4 regions of the Halioglobus sp. Uisw_031 genome follow, and region 2 is predicted to be linked to each of the others. Evidence: predicted binding sites of a transcription regulator. Region 2 holds the regulator's gene; each other region holds the start of a gene.
The links. Region 2 encodes LexA, which represses DNA repair genes until DNA is damaged. Its sites were predicted from a motif close to ACTGTNTNTANANACAGT; they were not measured.
Positions count from the first base shown of each region.

Region 1: the regulator LexA is predicted to act here: its motif matches at 1,069-1,086, upstream of imuA (translesion DNA synthesis-associated protein ImuA).
Region 3: the regulator LexA is predicted to act here: its motif matches at 1,521-1,538, upstream of recA (recombinase RecA).
Region 4: the regulator LexA is predicted to act here: its motif matches at 1,647-1,664, upstream of ABXT62_RS02835 (error-prone DNA polymerase).

Region 1 is NZ_CP159826.1:650,946-654,141, reverse strand. It holds gene holA (DNA polymerase III subunit delta) at 1-982, shown strand, start outside; gene imuA (translesion DNA synthesis-associated protein ImuA) at 1,118-1,846, shown strand; gene ABXT62_RS02955 (hypothetical protein) at 1,954-2,259, opposite strand; gene ABXT62_RS02950 (Y-family DNA polymerase) at 2,606-3,196, shown strand, end outside.
Region 2 is NZ_CP159826.1:1,662,693-1,665,888, reverse strand. It holds gene ABXT62_RS07605 (CsiV family protein) at 1-295, shown strand, start outside; gene ABXT62_RS07600 (S-methyl-5'-thioinosine phosphorylase) at 323-1,063, opposite strand; gene lexA (transcriptional repressor LexA) at 1,491-2,093, shown strand; gene ABXT62_RS07590 (hypothetical protein) at 2,097-2,345, opposite strand; gene topA (type I DNA topoisomerase) at 2,445-3,196, opposite strand, start outside.
Region 3 is NZ_CP159826.1:2,547,395-2,550,590, reverse strand. It holds gene ABXT62_RS11555 (glutathione S-transferase C-terminal domain-containing protein) at 218-1,408, shown strand; gene recA (recombinase RecA) at 1,643-2,698, shown strand; gene ABXT62_RS11545 (regulatory protein RecX) at 2,791-3,196, shown strand, end outside.
Region 4 is NZ_CP159826.1:630,191-633,386, forward strand. It holds gene ABXT62_RS02835 (error-prone DNA polymerase) at 1-1,643, opposite strand, end outside; gene ABXT62_RS02840 (DUF3147 family protein) at 1,876-2,253, shown strand; gene ABXT62_RS02845 (phytanoyl-CoA dioxygenase family protein) at 2,408-3,196, shown strand, end outside.

The DNA of each region.
Region 1 (3,196 bases), 1.0 Mb from region 2:
CCATCTGCAGCAAAAACTTCTTCCTGTCTATCTGGTGAGTGGCGATGAGCCCCTGTTATTGCAGGAGTGCTGTGACCAAATTCGCCAGAAAGCACGAGCAGAGAATTGTAACGAACGTGAGATTATCGAAGGGGGCGTCTCTAATTTCAACTGGCAGGATATCCTGCATAGCGCTTCTAACATGTCACTGTTTGCCGATCGCAAGCTGATTGAGCTGCGTCTACCCAGTGGCAAGCCAGGAGCGGAAGGCAGCAAAGCCCTGTGCGAATATCTAGACATCGCCAGCGGCGACGATGTACTGCTGATTGTGTCGGGAAAAATTGACAAACAATCGACCAATAGCAAGTGGTATAAGGCCCTCGACAAGGCGGGTGTCACTGTCCAGGTGTGGCCGGTGGATGCCAAGAATCTGCCCCGCTGGCTGCAACAAAGAGTCCGCAACGCTGGCATGAGTATCGATGACGATGCCCTGCGGTTGCTGTGTGAGCGGATGGAGGGCAACCTGTTGGCCGCGGTGCAGGAAGTTGAAAAACTGAAACTGTTGGCAGCAGATTCTAAAATTACGATGCAAACGGTCACCGAAGCGGTATCCGACAATGCCCGCTACAACCTGTTCGACATGGCCGATAACGCCCTGAAAGGCAACGCCAGCGTCAGCTTGCGCATGCTGTATGGACTTCGCGCAGCAGGTACGGAGCCCCCAGTGGTATTGTGGGCCTTAGTCCGGGAGATTCGGACTCTTTACGAAGCACAACTGGATTGCGACAGCGGTCAAAGTACACAGCAGGCGCTCAGCTCTCGGCGCGTATGGCAAAATCGCATGCCCTTGATGCAGGCCGCGCTAACGCGCCACAACACGCACTCGTTATCTTTGCTGCTGGAGCAGGCCGCTCGAGCGGACGGCAGTATCAAAGGTTTTGCTGACGGCAAACCCTGGGATAATCTCTCACGTCTGGTCATCACGCTATGCCGGGCTAATTAAGTACTCGCTTGTTTTCTGGCCTATTATAGAATTCGACAGCTCCCAACCCCGTCATTCATAGCTTGCATTCTGTCTTTTTCAATACTACTGTATGTATATACAGTTTTATAGACAGACAACCCCGAGGTGCAGGCTATGAATGAGATGCTGGAACAGATTATCAATCGCAACGACACTTGGCGTGGGCGCCCCCCCCACTTTCAGGGTCAGAGTATTTCAGCGAATAGCGATTGCAACGGCTCTTCGAGCCTTTCCTCTGGCCATGCAGCACTGGATGCACAATTGCAGCAGGGCGGCTGGCCTCTGGACGGTACCATTGAGTTGCTAAGCGACGGCTGTGGGCTGGGCGCCATGGGCCTGTTCCTGCCCGCCATGGAGCGCCTTAGTGACCAGGGCCGCTGGCAAGTATTTATCGCTCCACCCTATACACCCTATGCCCCACTTTTGGCCGCTCGAGGTATCGACACCCAACAGATTTTGATGGTCCATCCTAAAAATCGTCAGGAGCGTTTATGGGCGACCGAACAAGCTCTGCGCAGTACCACCTGCAGCGCAGTATTCAGCTGGCTGGGCGCACAAGACTACAGCTACAGCGAATTGCGCAAACTACAATTGGCGGCCGCCAATGGGAATAGCCTGGCCGTACTGTTTCGCCCCAACCAGGCACACCACAACAGCGCTCCCTCCAGCCTGCGCATGCAGATGCGCGAGTACCGCAAAGTACACATACTCAAGCAACGTGGCGGCAACCAGTCCATCGACGTGGATCTATCTCCCGCAAAAGATGAGCTACTGCAACCACAACTATGGGAATTACCGGTCTGGACAGCTAATAGCCAACACAGTCCTGCAATGGGCGTGTAGCCTGCGGCGACTTAATTGCCCATGCACGCTTGTTTATCCGCCCGCCATAGAGGTTGTAGGTTTCCTAATCACACTCATCTTCACTTACCTGCTGGAGAGTACGAGTCCTATTTCTCTGCAAGGAGATTGGAGCGAACCTGGAATTCAATGACTTCATCATTGTAAACTCGAGAAAAGTCTTCGACTTTTGCGACCAAAATTAGGTGTTGCTGAGGGCCCATTACGTCACATCCTATGTAGGCCTCCGCATGCAGCAGGTACTTTTCTGCCGCCAACTGCCCCCTGTACATTACTTCATCACTGGCGACTGCGCCATCAGGCAACACGGGCAACTCGCCCGGCCTCTTAACAGGACAGTCAGCAGAGGCATTGAATGCCAGACAGATCAGGACAGTCATTAATAAAACTTTCATCAGTAGATCTCCCGCATGTAACTTTAAGTAACATAACTCAAAGAATATGTTACTACTATCTACCCATCGCAGATCAATCACAACCTCGATTCTGCATATTATTCATTAAATATTGTACATAAATAGTGATCTAAAGCAGTGATCCAAAGTTCTAATTCGTGCACCAATTTGTCACCTAAGGTAACAATTAAGGGTACAGAATGTGGCCCAGACACCACAAAAGTGGTGCTTTATCGCTGCCGGCAGAGAAATAGATAGCAATAATACTGTATGTATATACAGTATTATTGCTATCATAAAAATGTTGTCTTTGCCGTTTACAGGCCACTACTCGAGGGAAAAAATTGTGAGCCTTTGGCTGTGCCTGCGCTTTGACCAGCTACCTCTGCAATGCCTGAGCCACTGTGAACAACAGCCCGTGGCAGTCATGGCCGCACAGCGCGTGATTCGTATCAATGACTGTGCCGCCGCCCTAGGAATACGTCAGGGCATGGGTGCCGCGACGGTACGGGCACTCGCAGGCGAAGAGCCGATCCGCTTGCTGGAACGAGACAAGCAGGCGGAACAACGCTGCCTGCAGCAACTGTGCTGCTGGGCTTATAGCATCACTCCTACCCTTTACACCTGGCAATTCGACTGTCTGCAGCTGGAAATCGAGGGCTGCCTAAGTCTGTACCAAGGGCTGGATGCTCTGCTAGCAGAAGTGGCCATGGGCATCAGCAGCCGCGGCTATTGCGCACATCACGGACTGGCGCCGACGCCCAAAGCCGCCTGGCTACTGTCCTTTGCTCCCAGAGTCACGGCCATGGCGATACAGCAACCACTGGAACAACGGCTGAGCCCCCTGCCCCTGAATCTCCTGAAAGAATTCACTGCTACCGTGAACTCTCTACGCCGGGCAGGCCTGCACACAGTGGGTGATGTGCTCGCGCTGCCA
Region 2 (3,196 bases):
AGAGCTGGAGCTGGAGTTGGAGCCAGAGCAGCCCCAGCGTGAGACCATCACCGCAGATCCGGCAATCGATCTTGAGTTTCAGCGGGTACCCTCAACCCTCATCACGATCACCGAGAGCGCAGAAACACTTGAGCCAATCTACCCCTTCCGCCATGCCGTTCGGTTATATCAGACACGCCGCATGCGCAGTGGCGAAGTGCACTACATCGATCATCCCATGCTCGGCGTTATCGTGAAAATAACGCCACTGCCTGATCCGAGGTCGCAGGCTAAGCCGCAAGCCAAGTCAGAGTAGCCCAATACATCAATGACGCGAAGAGACTCAACGATTTCGCAGTAGTTGGTTTAGTAGCTGCCTGACAACGGCAGCCTCTCGCAGCAGAATGTCTTGCATCATGGCCAAGGTGAGAGGCAAATCGCCAAGGCCGGCGGCAGGATTCACCACCATGCACACCGAGGCATACGGAAGCCCGAGTTCGCATGCCAAAGCAGCTTCGGGCATGCCTGTCATGCCAACCACATCACATCCATCGCGCGCCATACGCTGCACCTCCGCCGACGTTTCAAGACGTGGCCCCTGAGTGGCGCCATAAACACCTGAGGCTTCATGGGGGATATTGGCAGAATCCGCGGCGGCCAGCAGCTCCATGCGCAACCCTCGCTCATAGGGCTCGGTAAAGTCGATATGCATCAACTTATCCTCTTGTCCCTCGTCGAACGTATGTTCACGCCCCCAGGTGTAATCAATGACCTGATGCGGGATCACTAAGCGTCCGGGTCGCATCGATTCTGTAATACCGCCCACCGCGTTTATGGCGACCACCGCGCCAACCTCCATGGACTTAAGCGCCCACAGATTGGCACGGTAGTTAATTCGATGGGGTGGAATCGCTCCGGGGCTGCCGTGACGCTGCAGGAAAAACAACGAGTGCTCCCCCAACCGCCCTTCCTGTATCGGCCTGGAGGGCTCTCCGTAGGGTGTTTGTACACAGTGCTCCTTGAGCACTTCCAGACCCTCTAGGTCATCGATTCCGGTCCCTCCGATAATGGCAAGCGGCCTCATGCTGTGTGCGCCTGCGTTGTGTTTTCCACGCACACAACACAAGGCAGAAATTCGCGATCTGCACTGCTATGGCAAAAATGGGTCAGCATACTCAATGTCTCTTCCTCTCTGTGCCCGCCGCTAGCGCAGGCGGAGCTGTCTAAATCAAGGTTATCTCGCTCTGGTCGATAAAAATTATACGGCTTTTCAAACGGATAACGTCTATCTGCACCACACAGCGAGCCACTAGCGCACTACAACGACCAGCGCAGTGAATTCAATTGAACCTGATACCCTGTGTGGTGTCGAGGATAACTGAGAGCGCTTCGAAAATCGCATGCCATATCCACTCTGACGCATAATCTAGGCGCTTGAGGCGCTATTGTCTTTCCCCGCTAATACTGTATATAATCACAGCACCTGTATAAAACCACATAGGGTGCTTGCAATGGAAAAACTGACGCAACGGCAGCAACAGGTGCTGGATATTGTACGCCATCACATTGAAGACACGGGTTATCCTCCTACCCGAGCCGACATCGCGCGCACACTCGGATTTAAGTCAGCCAACGCAGCTGAAGAGCATCTCAAGGCTCTAGCACGTAAGGGGGCGATTGAAATGATCGCAGGTGCTTCACGTGGCATCCGATTACCCGAGAGCGCAGGCATCCCGATCGTAGGGCGAGTTGCCGCGGGGCATCCCATATTGGCGCAGGAGCACGTAGAAGACTACTGCTCTTTGCCTTCAAATTTTTTCAAACCACATGCAGACTTTTTCCTGACGGTACAGGGAGACAGTATGATTGACGTCGGAATTCTCGACGGAGATCTACTTGCGGTGCATAGCACCCCAGTTGCAAAAAATGGCGACATTGTTGTGGCGCGCATAGATGACGAGGTCACTGTAAAACGCCTCCAGCTCACTAACAAAAAGCATCTGCTGCAATTGCTGCCGGAAAACCGTGACTATCAGGCGATAAGTGTAGATCTGCGGGAACAGGCCTTCAGTATCGAAGGCCTCAGTGTCGGTGTATTGCGTCGTGGAAATTAACGCTTAGTGCAGTATTCGCGGCGAGTCCTGCGCCGTCTCCAGTTCGTCATTTCCAGATTCAGAAATGGCCGCAGCCGCTTGAATACCCGCCTGAATCATCACTCTGGCAACTTCAAGACCGTTGTCCATGATGTAGGCACGCGCTTCGTCAGAAAACTGGATTGTTAATAACGGCTCTGACTCATCATCAGCACGCTGCACGACAATTTCTCCATCTCCACGATCGACTATTTCAAGCAGTGATGCTGGCATTCAACAAACCTCAATCCGTTAGCGTCGGCTGCTATTCTAACAGCAGCCGAGCAGAACTGCCTCCACAATTTCTCGTTTGTTAGAGACCCCTGCGCGCATTCAGGTCTTTTTTGCTGCGCGTTTCGGGCCTGTCGGAGCCGCTTCCTCAAGCCACTTACCCTTCTGATACAGCGCCTTCCAACCCGTTGGCTTGCCGCCGCTCTCAGTCATCACATACTGCTCCTTAGATTTTCGGCTAAACCGTACCTGAGCCGGATTTCCCTCTTTGTCTGCGGTTGGCGCACTAAAAAGAAAGGTGTACTTGGGATCAATTTCAGACTGATGCGCCAGCAACTCAGTCACCAGCGGGGCTCGCGTTTCCCGATTGCGAGGGAATTGGCTGGCGGCCAAAAATAGGCCTGCCGCACCGTCGCGCAAGATGTAGTGGTCCTCGACTTTTTGGCACTCCAGTTCCGGCATCGGTACTGGGTCCATCTTGGGCGGTGCTGCCTCCCCACTGCGCAGAAGCTTGCGTGTATTCTTACACGTTTCCGCCATGCACCCAAAGTACTTGCCAAAGCGACCGTTTTTAAGTTGCATTTGCGAGTCACACTTATCGCAGTCCAGAATCGGGCCCTCGTAGCCCTTTATTTTGAACTTACCCTCCTCTACCTCAAAACCAGAGCAGTCAGGATTATTGCCGCACACATGCAACTTGCGGCCCTCGTCGATAAGATAGCTGTCCATCGCGGTATTACACAACGAGCACCTGTGCTTGGCACGCAGCAGTCTCGACTCCGCCTCTTCATCAGCATCCTCCATGATCGCTTCATCACCTGCGGTCAGGTTGAGTGTGTTCTTGCAACGCTCTT
Region 3 (3,196 bases), 880 kb from region 2:
TTGCAGGCTCCCCATCAATCCGGAGAGTATTTCTTTGAAGCGGACTGTGTCGCCCTCTCCCGTGAATGGGTCGTTAAAAAGCACCGGGCTGATAGGCATGCTCTGTGGTTTTGTCTTATTTTGCAGAGAGCGAGCGGTGCGATCGTGCGCTACATCATGGGTATCGGCGGGTGCACAATGTCAGTGTCCTTTGCGGAACGGAGGGAAATGTTGACACATGAAAAAATGTATTCTGTGGGGCTTGGCGGCGTCACCTTATCAGTTGAAGATGCAGTCGCTACTGGACTTCACTGGACATGACTGGGAGCGCTGGCCGCAACAGGCCGGTCGCAGGTCTGCCCTGTCTATGATTCTGCGTCTGGAAGTGGCAAAGCGCCGCGGCACAATCCAACGGTTTCCTGCGATGTCCGCTGAGTTTGACGAGTACCCTGCGGTCCCGTTTTATACACACAATGGCAAAACGTTTTACTATGATTCATCGGCTATGGCGCACCACCTGGATCAGGATCCGGGACGTCAGACGAGCCTGCTGATTCCGCAGGATCCGAGGCTGGCTTTCATTTGCCAATTGATCGACGAGGCCTTTGACGAATTTGGCCTATACATGGTGCACCACATGCGTTGGGTGGGTTCGGCCCAGACCACGCCCATGGGTAAGATGACAGCCCGGGAATTTCGTCGACTATTGCCGCCGGGCTTTGAACCGCTCCTTGCACGCCGTTTGTATCGACGCCAGATATCGCGCTGCCCCTACCTGTTCAGCGTCGCGCCCCAGGGTTACGACGCGGGTGTTGCCAGAGACAGAACACCGCCCTCACGGCCGGGTTTTCCACCGACGCACGCGCTGCTGGACGGGGCATGGCGTCGCTATCTGGCAGCCATGGAACACCTGCTGGCTAATCAGCCTTATCTGTTAGGGGGGCGTTTTACGCTGGCGGATGCCAGCGCCTACGGTCAGCTGGGCATGAACCTGGTTGACCCGCAGGCTATTGCGCAGCTGGAGTTGTTGGCGCCGAACACCTTTCGCTGGCTATGTGCTATCCGCGACGGCCGACAGGGTGAGCAGGGTAGAGCAGGTTTAGCACTGACCTCAAGCCTGAAACCCCTGCTGCGCATCATCACCAGTACGTTTGTCGCGCTGATGCGGCAGAACGAAAAGGCTTACGAAGACGCTGTAGCCGATGGCGAAACCGTGTTTAACGAGGCGGCGTTCGATCGTCATCGTGCGCTTTACGACGGACATCTCCTGGGGCATCCGTTCCGCGCTGTTGCGAAAACCTTCCAAGTGCGCGTCTGGCGGGAGTTGAAGGAAAGCTGGCAGGCTCTTGATGTGCAGGACCGGAAGTCTTTGGAGCAGGAACTTCTGCCCGATGCGGGTATTACCTTCAGTCCGGACAGCGCCGTCTGAGCACAATAGATTGCTGAGAAAATGACCTGTCGATTATTCAGGCGGGTTATTTTCATGCTTGCCAAATGATCGCATTTAGTGACTTTTAGGGCTTGCAATCCTATTTTAAACAACTGATTATATATACAGTAGTTTTGCTGGCAGCCAAACGAGGTCTGCCGCAGGCGGGGCCGGAGTTAACCCGGTAAACTAAACGAGAATCAGTTGAGTATTCGCAAAATGAGAGAGGCCACTATGGACGCTAACAAGGGAAAAGCACTGGACGCAGCACTGAGCCAGATTGAACGACAGTTCGGTAAAGGCACTGTCATGCGCATGGGAGACCGGGAGCATGTGGCTATTCCTGCCATCTCTACCGGTTCATTGGGGTTGGATATTGCTTTGGGCATCGGTGGCCTGCCTAGGGGGCGTATTTGTGAGATTTATGGCCCCGAGTCTTCTGGTAAGACAACATTGACCCTGCAGGTGATTGCCGAGGCCCAGAAGATGGGCGGCACCGCCGCCTTTATTGACGCCGAACACGCATTAGATCCCGCCTATGCTGAGAAGCTGGGTGTGCAGATGGATGAACTGCTTCTCTCTCAGCCTGACACAGGCGAACAGGCACTGGAAGTCGCAGAAATGTTGGTGCGTTCCGGCGCGGTTGATGTGTTGGTCATCGATTCAGTGGCGGCATTGACGCCCAAGGCTGAGATCGAAGGTGAGATGGGTGCTTCTCATGTGGGTCTGCAGGCGCGGTTGCTCAGTCAGGCGATGCGAAAGTTGACGGCTGCCATCAAGCAGACCAACAGTCTGGTTATTTTTATCAACCAGATTCGTATGAAAATCGGAGTGATGTTTGGTAGTCCGGAAACCACCACCGGTGGTAATGCTCTGAAGTTCTACTCATCTGTACGTCTGGATATTCGCCGTATTGGCGCGGTCAAGGATGGCGATGAAGTAATAGGCAACGAAACGCGAGTGAAGGTGGTGAAAAATAAGGTGTCGCCACCCTTTAAACAGGCAGAATTTCAGATCATGTATGGTCATGGTATTTATCGGATGGGTGAGGTGGTCGACTGGGGTGTGAAGTTGAACCTGGTGGAAAAGTCCGGCGCCTGGTATGCCTACAAGGGCGACAAGCTCGGGCAGGGCAAGGCCAATGCCGCCAAGTTCCTAGGCGACAATCTTGCAGTCGCTCGTGAAATCGAAGATCAGATCCGCGCGCAAATGCTGACGCCAACTACGCCGGAGAAGGCTGCAATTTCTGCTGATGTTGCGGAAAACACCGAGGAAACTGCGCTGAAGTAGCGATACTCTGGTCGCAGTATTATTTTTGAACATTTATCACAGGTGCCGAGGTCCCGCTTATCTCTCTCCAGCTCTCGGCGCCTGTTCCTATCATGTCTGAAGACCCTTCACTAGAAAGCAACCAAGCGGAGGAGGCGGCGAGCGCTGAAATAACGCCAGCGGATGTTCGCTTGGCTGCGATGAACCTGTTGGCGCGTCGAGAACACTCGGTGCGTGAGCTGCGTAATAAACTGAAACGTCGGTTTCCTGATGATTCAATGATTGATGAGCAGATTGCTCGCCTCACCGGTCAGAATCTGCAGAGCAATCTGCGCTTTGCTGAAAGTTATGCCCGACAGCGCATCGGTCGCGGTTACGGTCCTGTGCGCGTGCGTGAGGAACTGCGGGAGCGGGGAGCGTCAGGCCTTGATGTTGCCGCTGCAATGAAAGCGTTACAGGTTGACTGGTTCGCTGCCGCGTCTGAGGTGATACTTAAGAAATTTGGTGCTCTAGCGCCCA
Region 4 (3,196 bases), 1.0 Mb from region 2:
GTTTTGATGGTGGGGCAGTAGCGCTGCACCATCTGTAGGCTCTTGCGAATGGCAGACAACATGCCTAAGGCTAGAATGTCTACCTTGAGCAGGCCCATAGACTCGATGTCCTCCTTGTCCCACTGGATAATAGTGCGTTCTGCCATGCTGGCATTCTCCACGGGTACCAGCGTCGAGATAGGGCTGCGGGTGATCACAAAGCCACCCACATGCTGTGACAGGTGCCTGGGAAAGCCCAGGATTTGTTGCACCAGTGAATAAAACAGCTCTGCCTGCTGGCTGTGGCTGGCGACACCTTGCTCTTCAAATCGTTTGTTGAGATCTGCCGAGCGATCCCACCACGCCATAGATTTTGCCAGGTCGTCGACGAACACCGGATCCAGCCCCAGTGCTTTGCCCACATCGCGCACCGCGCTGCGTGAGCGGTAGGTGATGACCGTGGCGGCCAGAGCAGCGCGCTTGCGGGAGTATTTGTCATAGATATACTGAATCACTTCCTCCCGCCGTTCGTGTTCAAAGTCCACGTCGATATCCGGTGGCTCGTCTCGTTCTCTGGAGATAAAGCGCTCAAACAGTAAAGAGATTTGCTCGGGTGATACCTCCGTAATAAAGAGGCAGTAGCACACCACCGAGTTGGCCGCTGAACCGCGGCCTTGGCACAAAATGTCGCGGGAGCGGGCAAAGCGCACGATGTCGTACACGGTGAGGAAATAATATTCGTAGTGCAGTTCCTCTATTAGCGCCAGCTCCTTATCGATGCTCTGCTGTATCTTTGTGGGAATACCTCGGGGCCAGCGAGCATCTGAGCCTGTCGTCACCAGCTCGCGCAGATATTGATTGGCGCTGTAACCCGATGGCACCACCTCTTCGGGATATTCATAACGCAGCTCATCCAGGCTGAAATTGCAGAGTCTGGCAATGTGTAGAGTTTGATCCAGTAGTGCAGGGGGGTAGAGCCATTGCAATTTGTCGATAGTGCGCAGGTGTTGCTGGCTATTGCCCAGGCGTCGCCGACCCAATTGAGCGATGCTGGTACTGTGATAGAGTGCGGTAAACACATCATGCAGGGGTTTACGTTTGGCGGTATGCATGCGCACATCGCCGCAGGCTAGCATCGGAATATCCAATTCCTGGGCCAACTGCTGCAGCCTGAGGTAGCGCTGTACTTCATTGTTACCCAGTAGGTGATTGACGCCGAGCCACAGACGATCTTTGCACAACCGCTTGAGTTGCAGACCATAGGCGTGACTGTTTTCATCGTTCATTTGGGGCAGCCAGATCAGAAAGCAGCGTTTGAGGTGAAATATTACGTCACGCAGGGTGACCCGGTATTCTCCTTTGGGGCTGCGCCGGCGAGCCATGCTGATGAGGCCGGACAGCTCGCTGTAGGCATCCCGAGTAGGCACGAGTACTACCAGTCGAATGCCTTCCTCCAGTCTCAGCTCGCTGCCGATGATGAGCTGGATGCCGGCTTCCTTCGCGGCCACATGGGCTTTGACTATCCCTGCAAAGGAACACTCGTCCGTGATGGCTAGTGCGCGATACCCGAGCGCGGCGGCGCGCTCCACCAGTTCGTGGGGATGAGAGGCGCTGCGCAGGAAGCTGTAACAGCTAAGGCAGTGAAGTTCGGCGTAGCTTGACATTATACTGTATAAATATACAGTATTTTTGAGCCTGTCAAATAGATTGAATTAATTTTAATCTGATGGTGAATCGCCCTTCACACGTAACCTCCCACTATTTGAGATAGAAGCGCATTGTCGGGCGTCAAAGAAAGTCAATCCGATGACCGCTTTGCATGAGAAAAGGGGCTCACATATACTCGAGCTCTGCGGGACCTCGTGAGACGCCCAGACCGTTGGCAGAGTAGGCGCTATGCGTCTTAGCTGTGGAGGCTATGAATTGATTTATTACGCCATAAAAATTGCGATTACCACTATCCTTATCGTGGCGATTTCAGAGATTTCTAAGAGAAACTCTCTTGTCGGTGCCGTCTTGGCATCTATTCCGCTTGTTTCGGTTTTGGCAATGTTTTGGCTGTACATCGATACGGGTGATTCAACAAAAGTAAGCAACTTGTCATCCAGTATTTTTTGGTTGGTTTTACCCTCGTTAACACTATTCTTAACATTGCCGATTTTGCTCAAACTTGAACTTCATTTTTACTGGGCCATAGCAATATCAATCGGTCTCACCTTTTTGAGTTACTTATTAATGCTGGCAGTATTAAATTATTTTGGGGTAAAGTTATAAACGATGTATAGAAATGCCAGCTAATATTGACAGGCTGCTAGGGCCGCTTAACCAGTATACGCTGCTGCTCGAAATATTTTTTAACGACGTAGACATTCTCTAATGACACTTGCCGTGGTGTCCTCGCAGGTTAATAAAAATAAGGAGTCACTCCATGTCCATCGATTGCCGTACCCGCCGCCATCGTGATCGCAGACCCTTCGACCGAGACGCAATCTTCGACTCGTTGATTCCGGAAGCGTTGTCTCGCAATGCGGAGCTCGCCGCTCGAGGCCTGCGCTACAAGAACCTGCCAGCCCTCACGCTCAGCGTTGGTGATCGCACCGTCACATTATGCGAACGGCGCGGCGCGCTCCGCATTGAAGCGGGGTACGCATCCGACAGTGCAACTGCAAAACTTGATTGTGATGCTCTCTCGGATCTTGTCCAAGACTGGACGACAACAATGGGACTGGCGATGAACTCACGCGTTAAGATGACTCAGGGCAGCTTCGAGCATTGGATTGGCTGGGAGCCGGTGCTCCGTGCACTATTCGATGGTCGCCCTGTTCACGAAGCTGGCGCCATCACAGTGACCGATAGAGACGGCAGCGATCTGGATCTCAGTCGAGCGTTCGAACGTGACGATGATCGCGATGAGATCTCCCACTTCCTTCACCAAGCTGGATTTTTGCATCTGCGTGGTGTCTTCACAGAGGCAGAGATGGCCGCCGTGTCTGCCGACCTCGACGCTGCCCTTGAGCGTGCGCGTCCCGACGATGGTGCATCGTGGTGGGCAGGAGATTCGAAAGGTGTGCAGCAGGCTGTGCGTGTACTGTTTTTTCAAGAACAATCCGCCGCGCTGCGTGTCCTGCTTCAGGACGACCGGCTATCATGGCTCGCCAAGATCACAGGAGACGATCTTTGTGGCAGTGCTAAGGGCGCAGGCTGGCTGGGCGCGGAG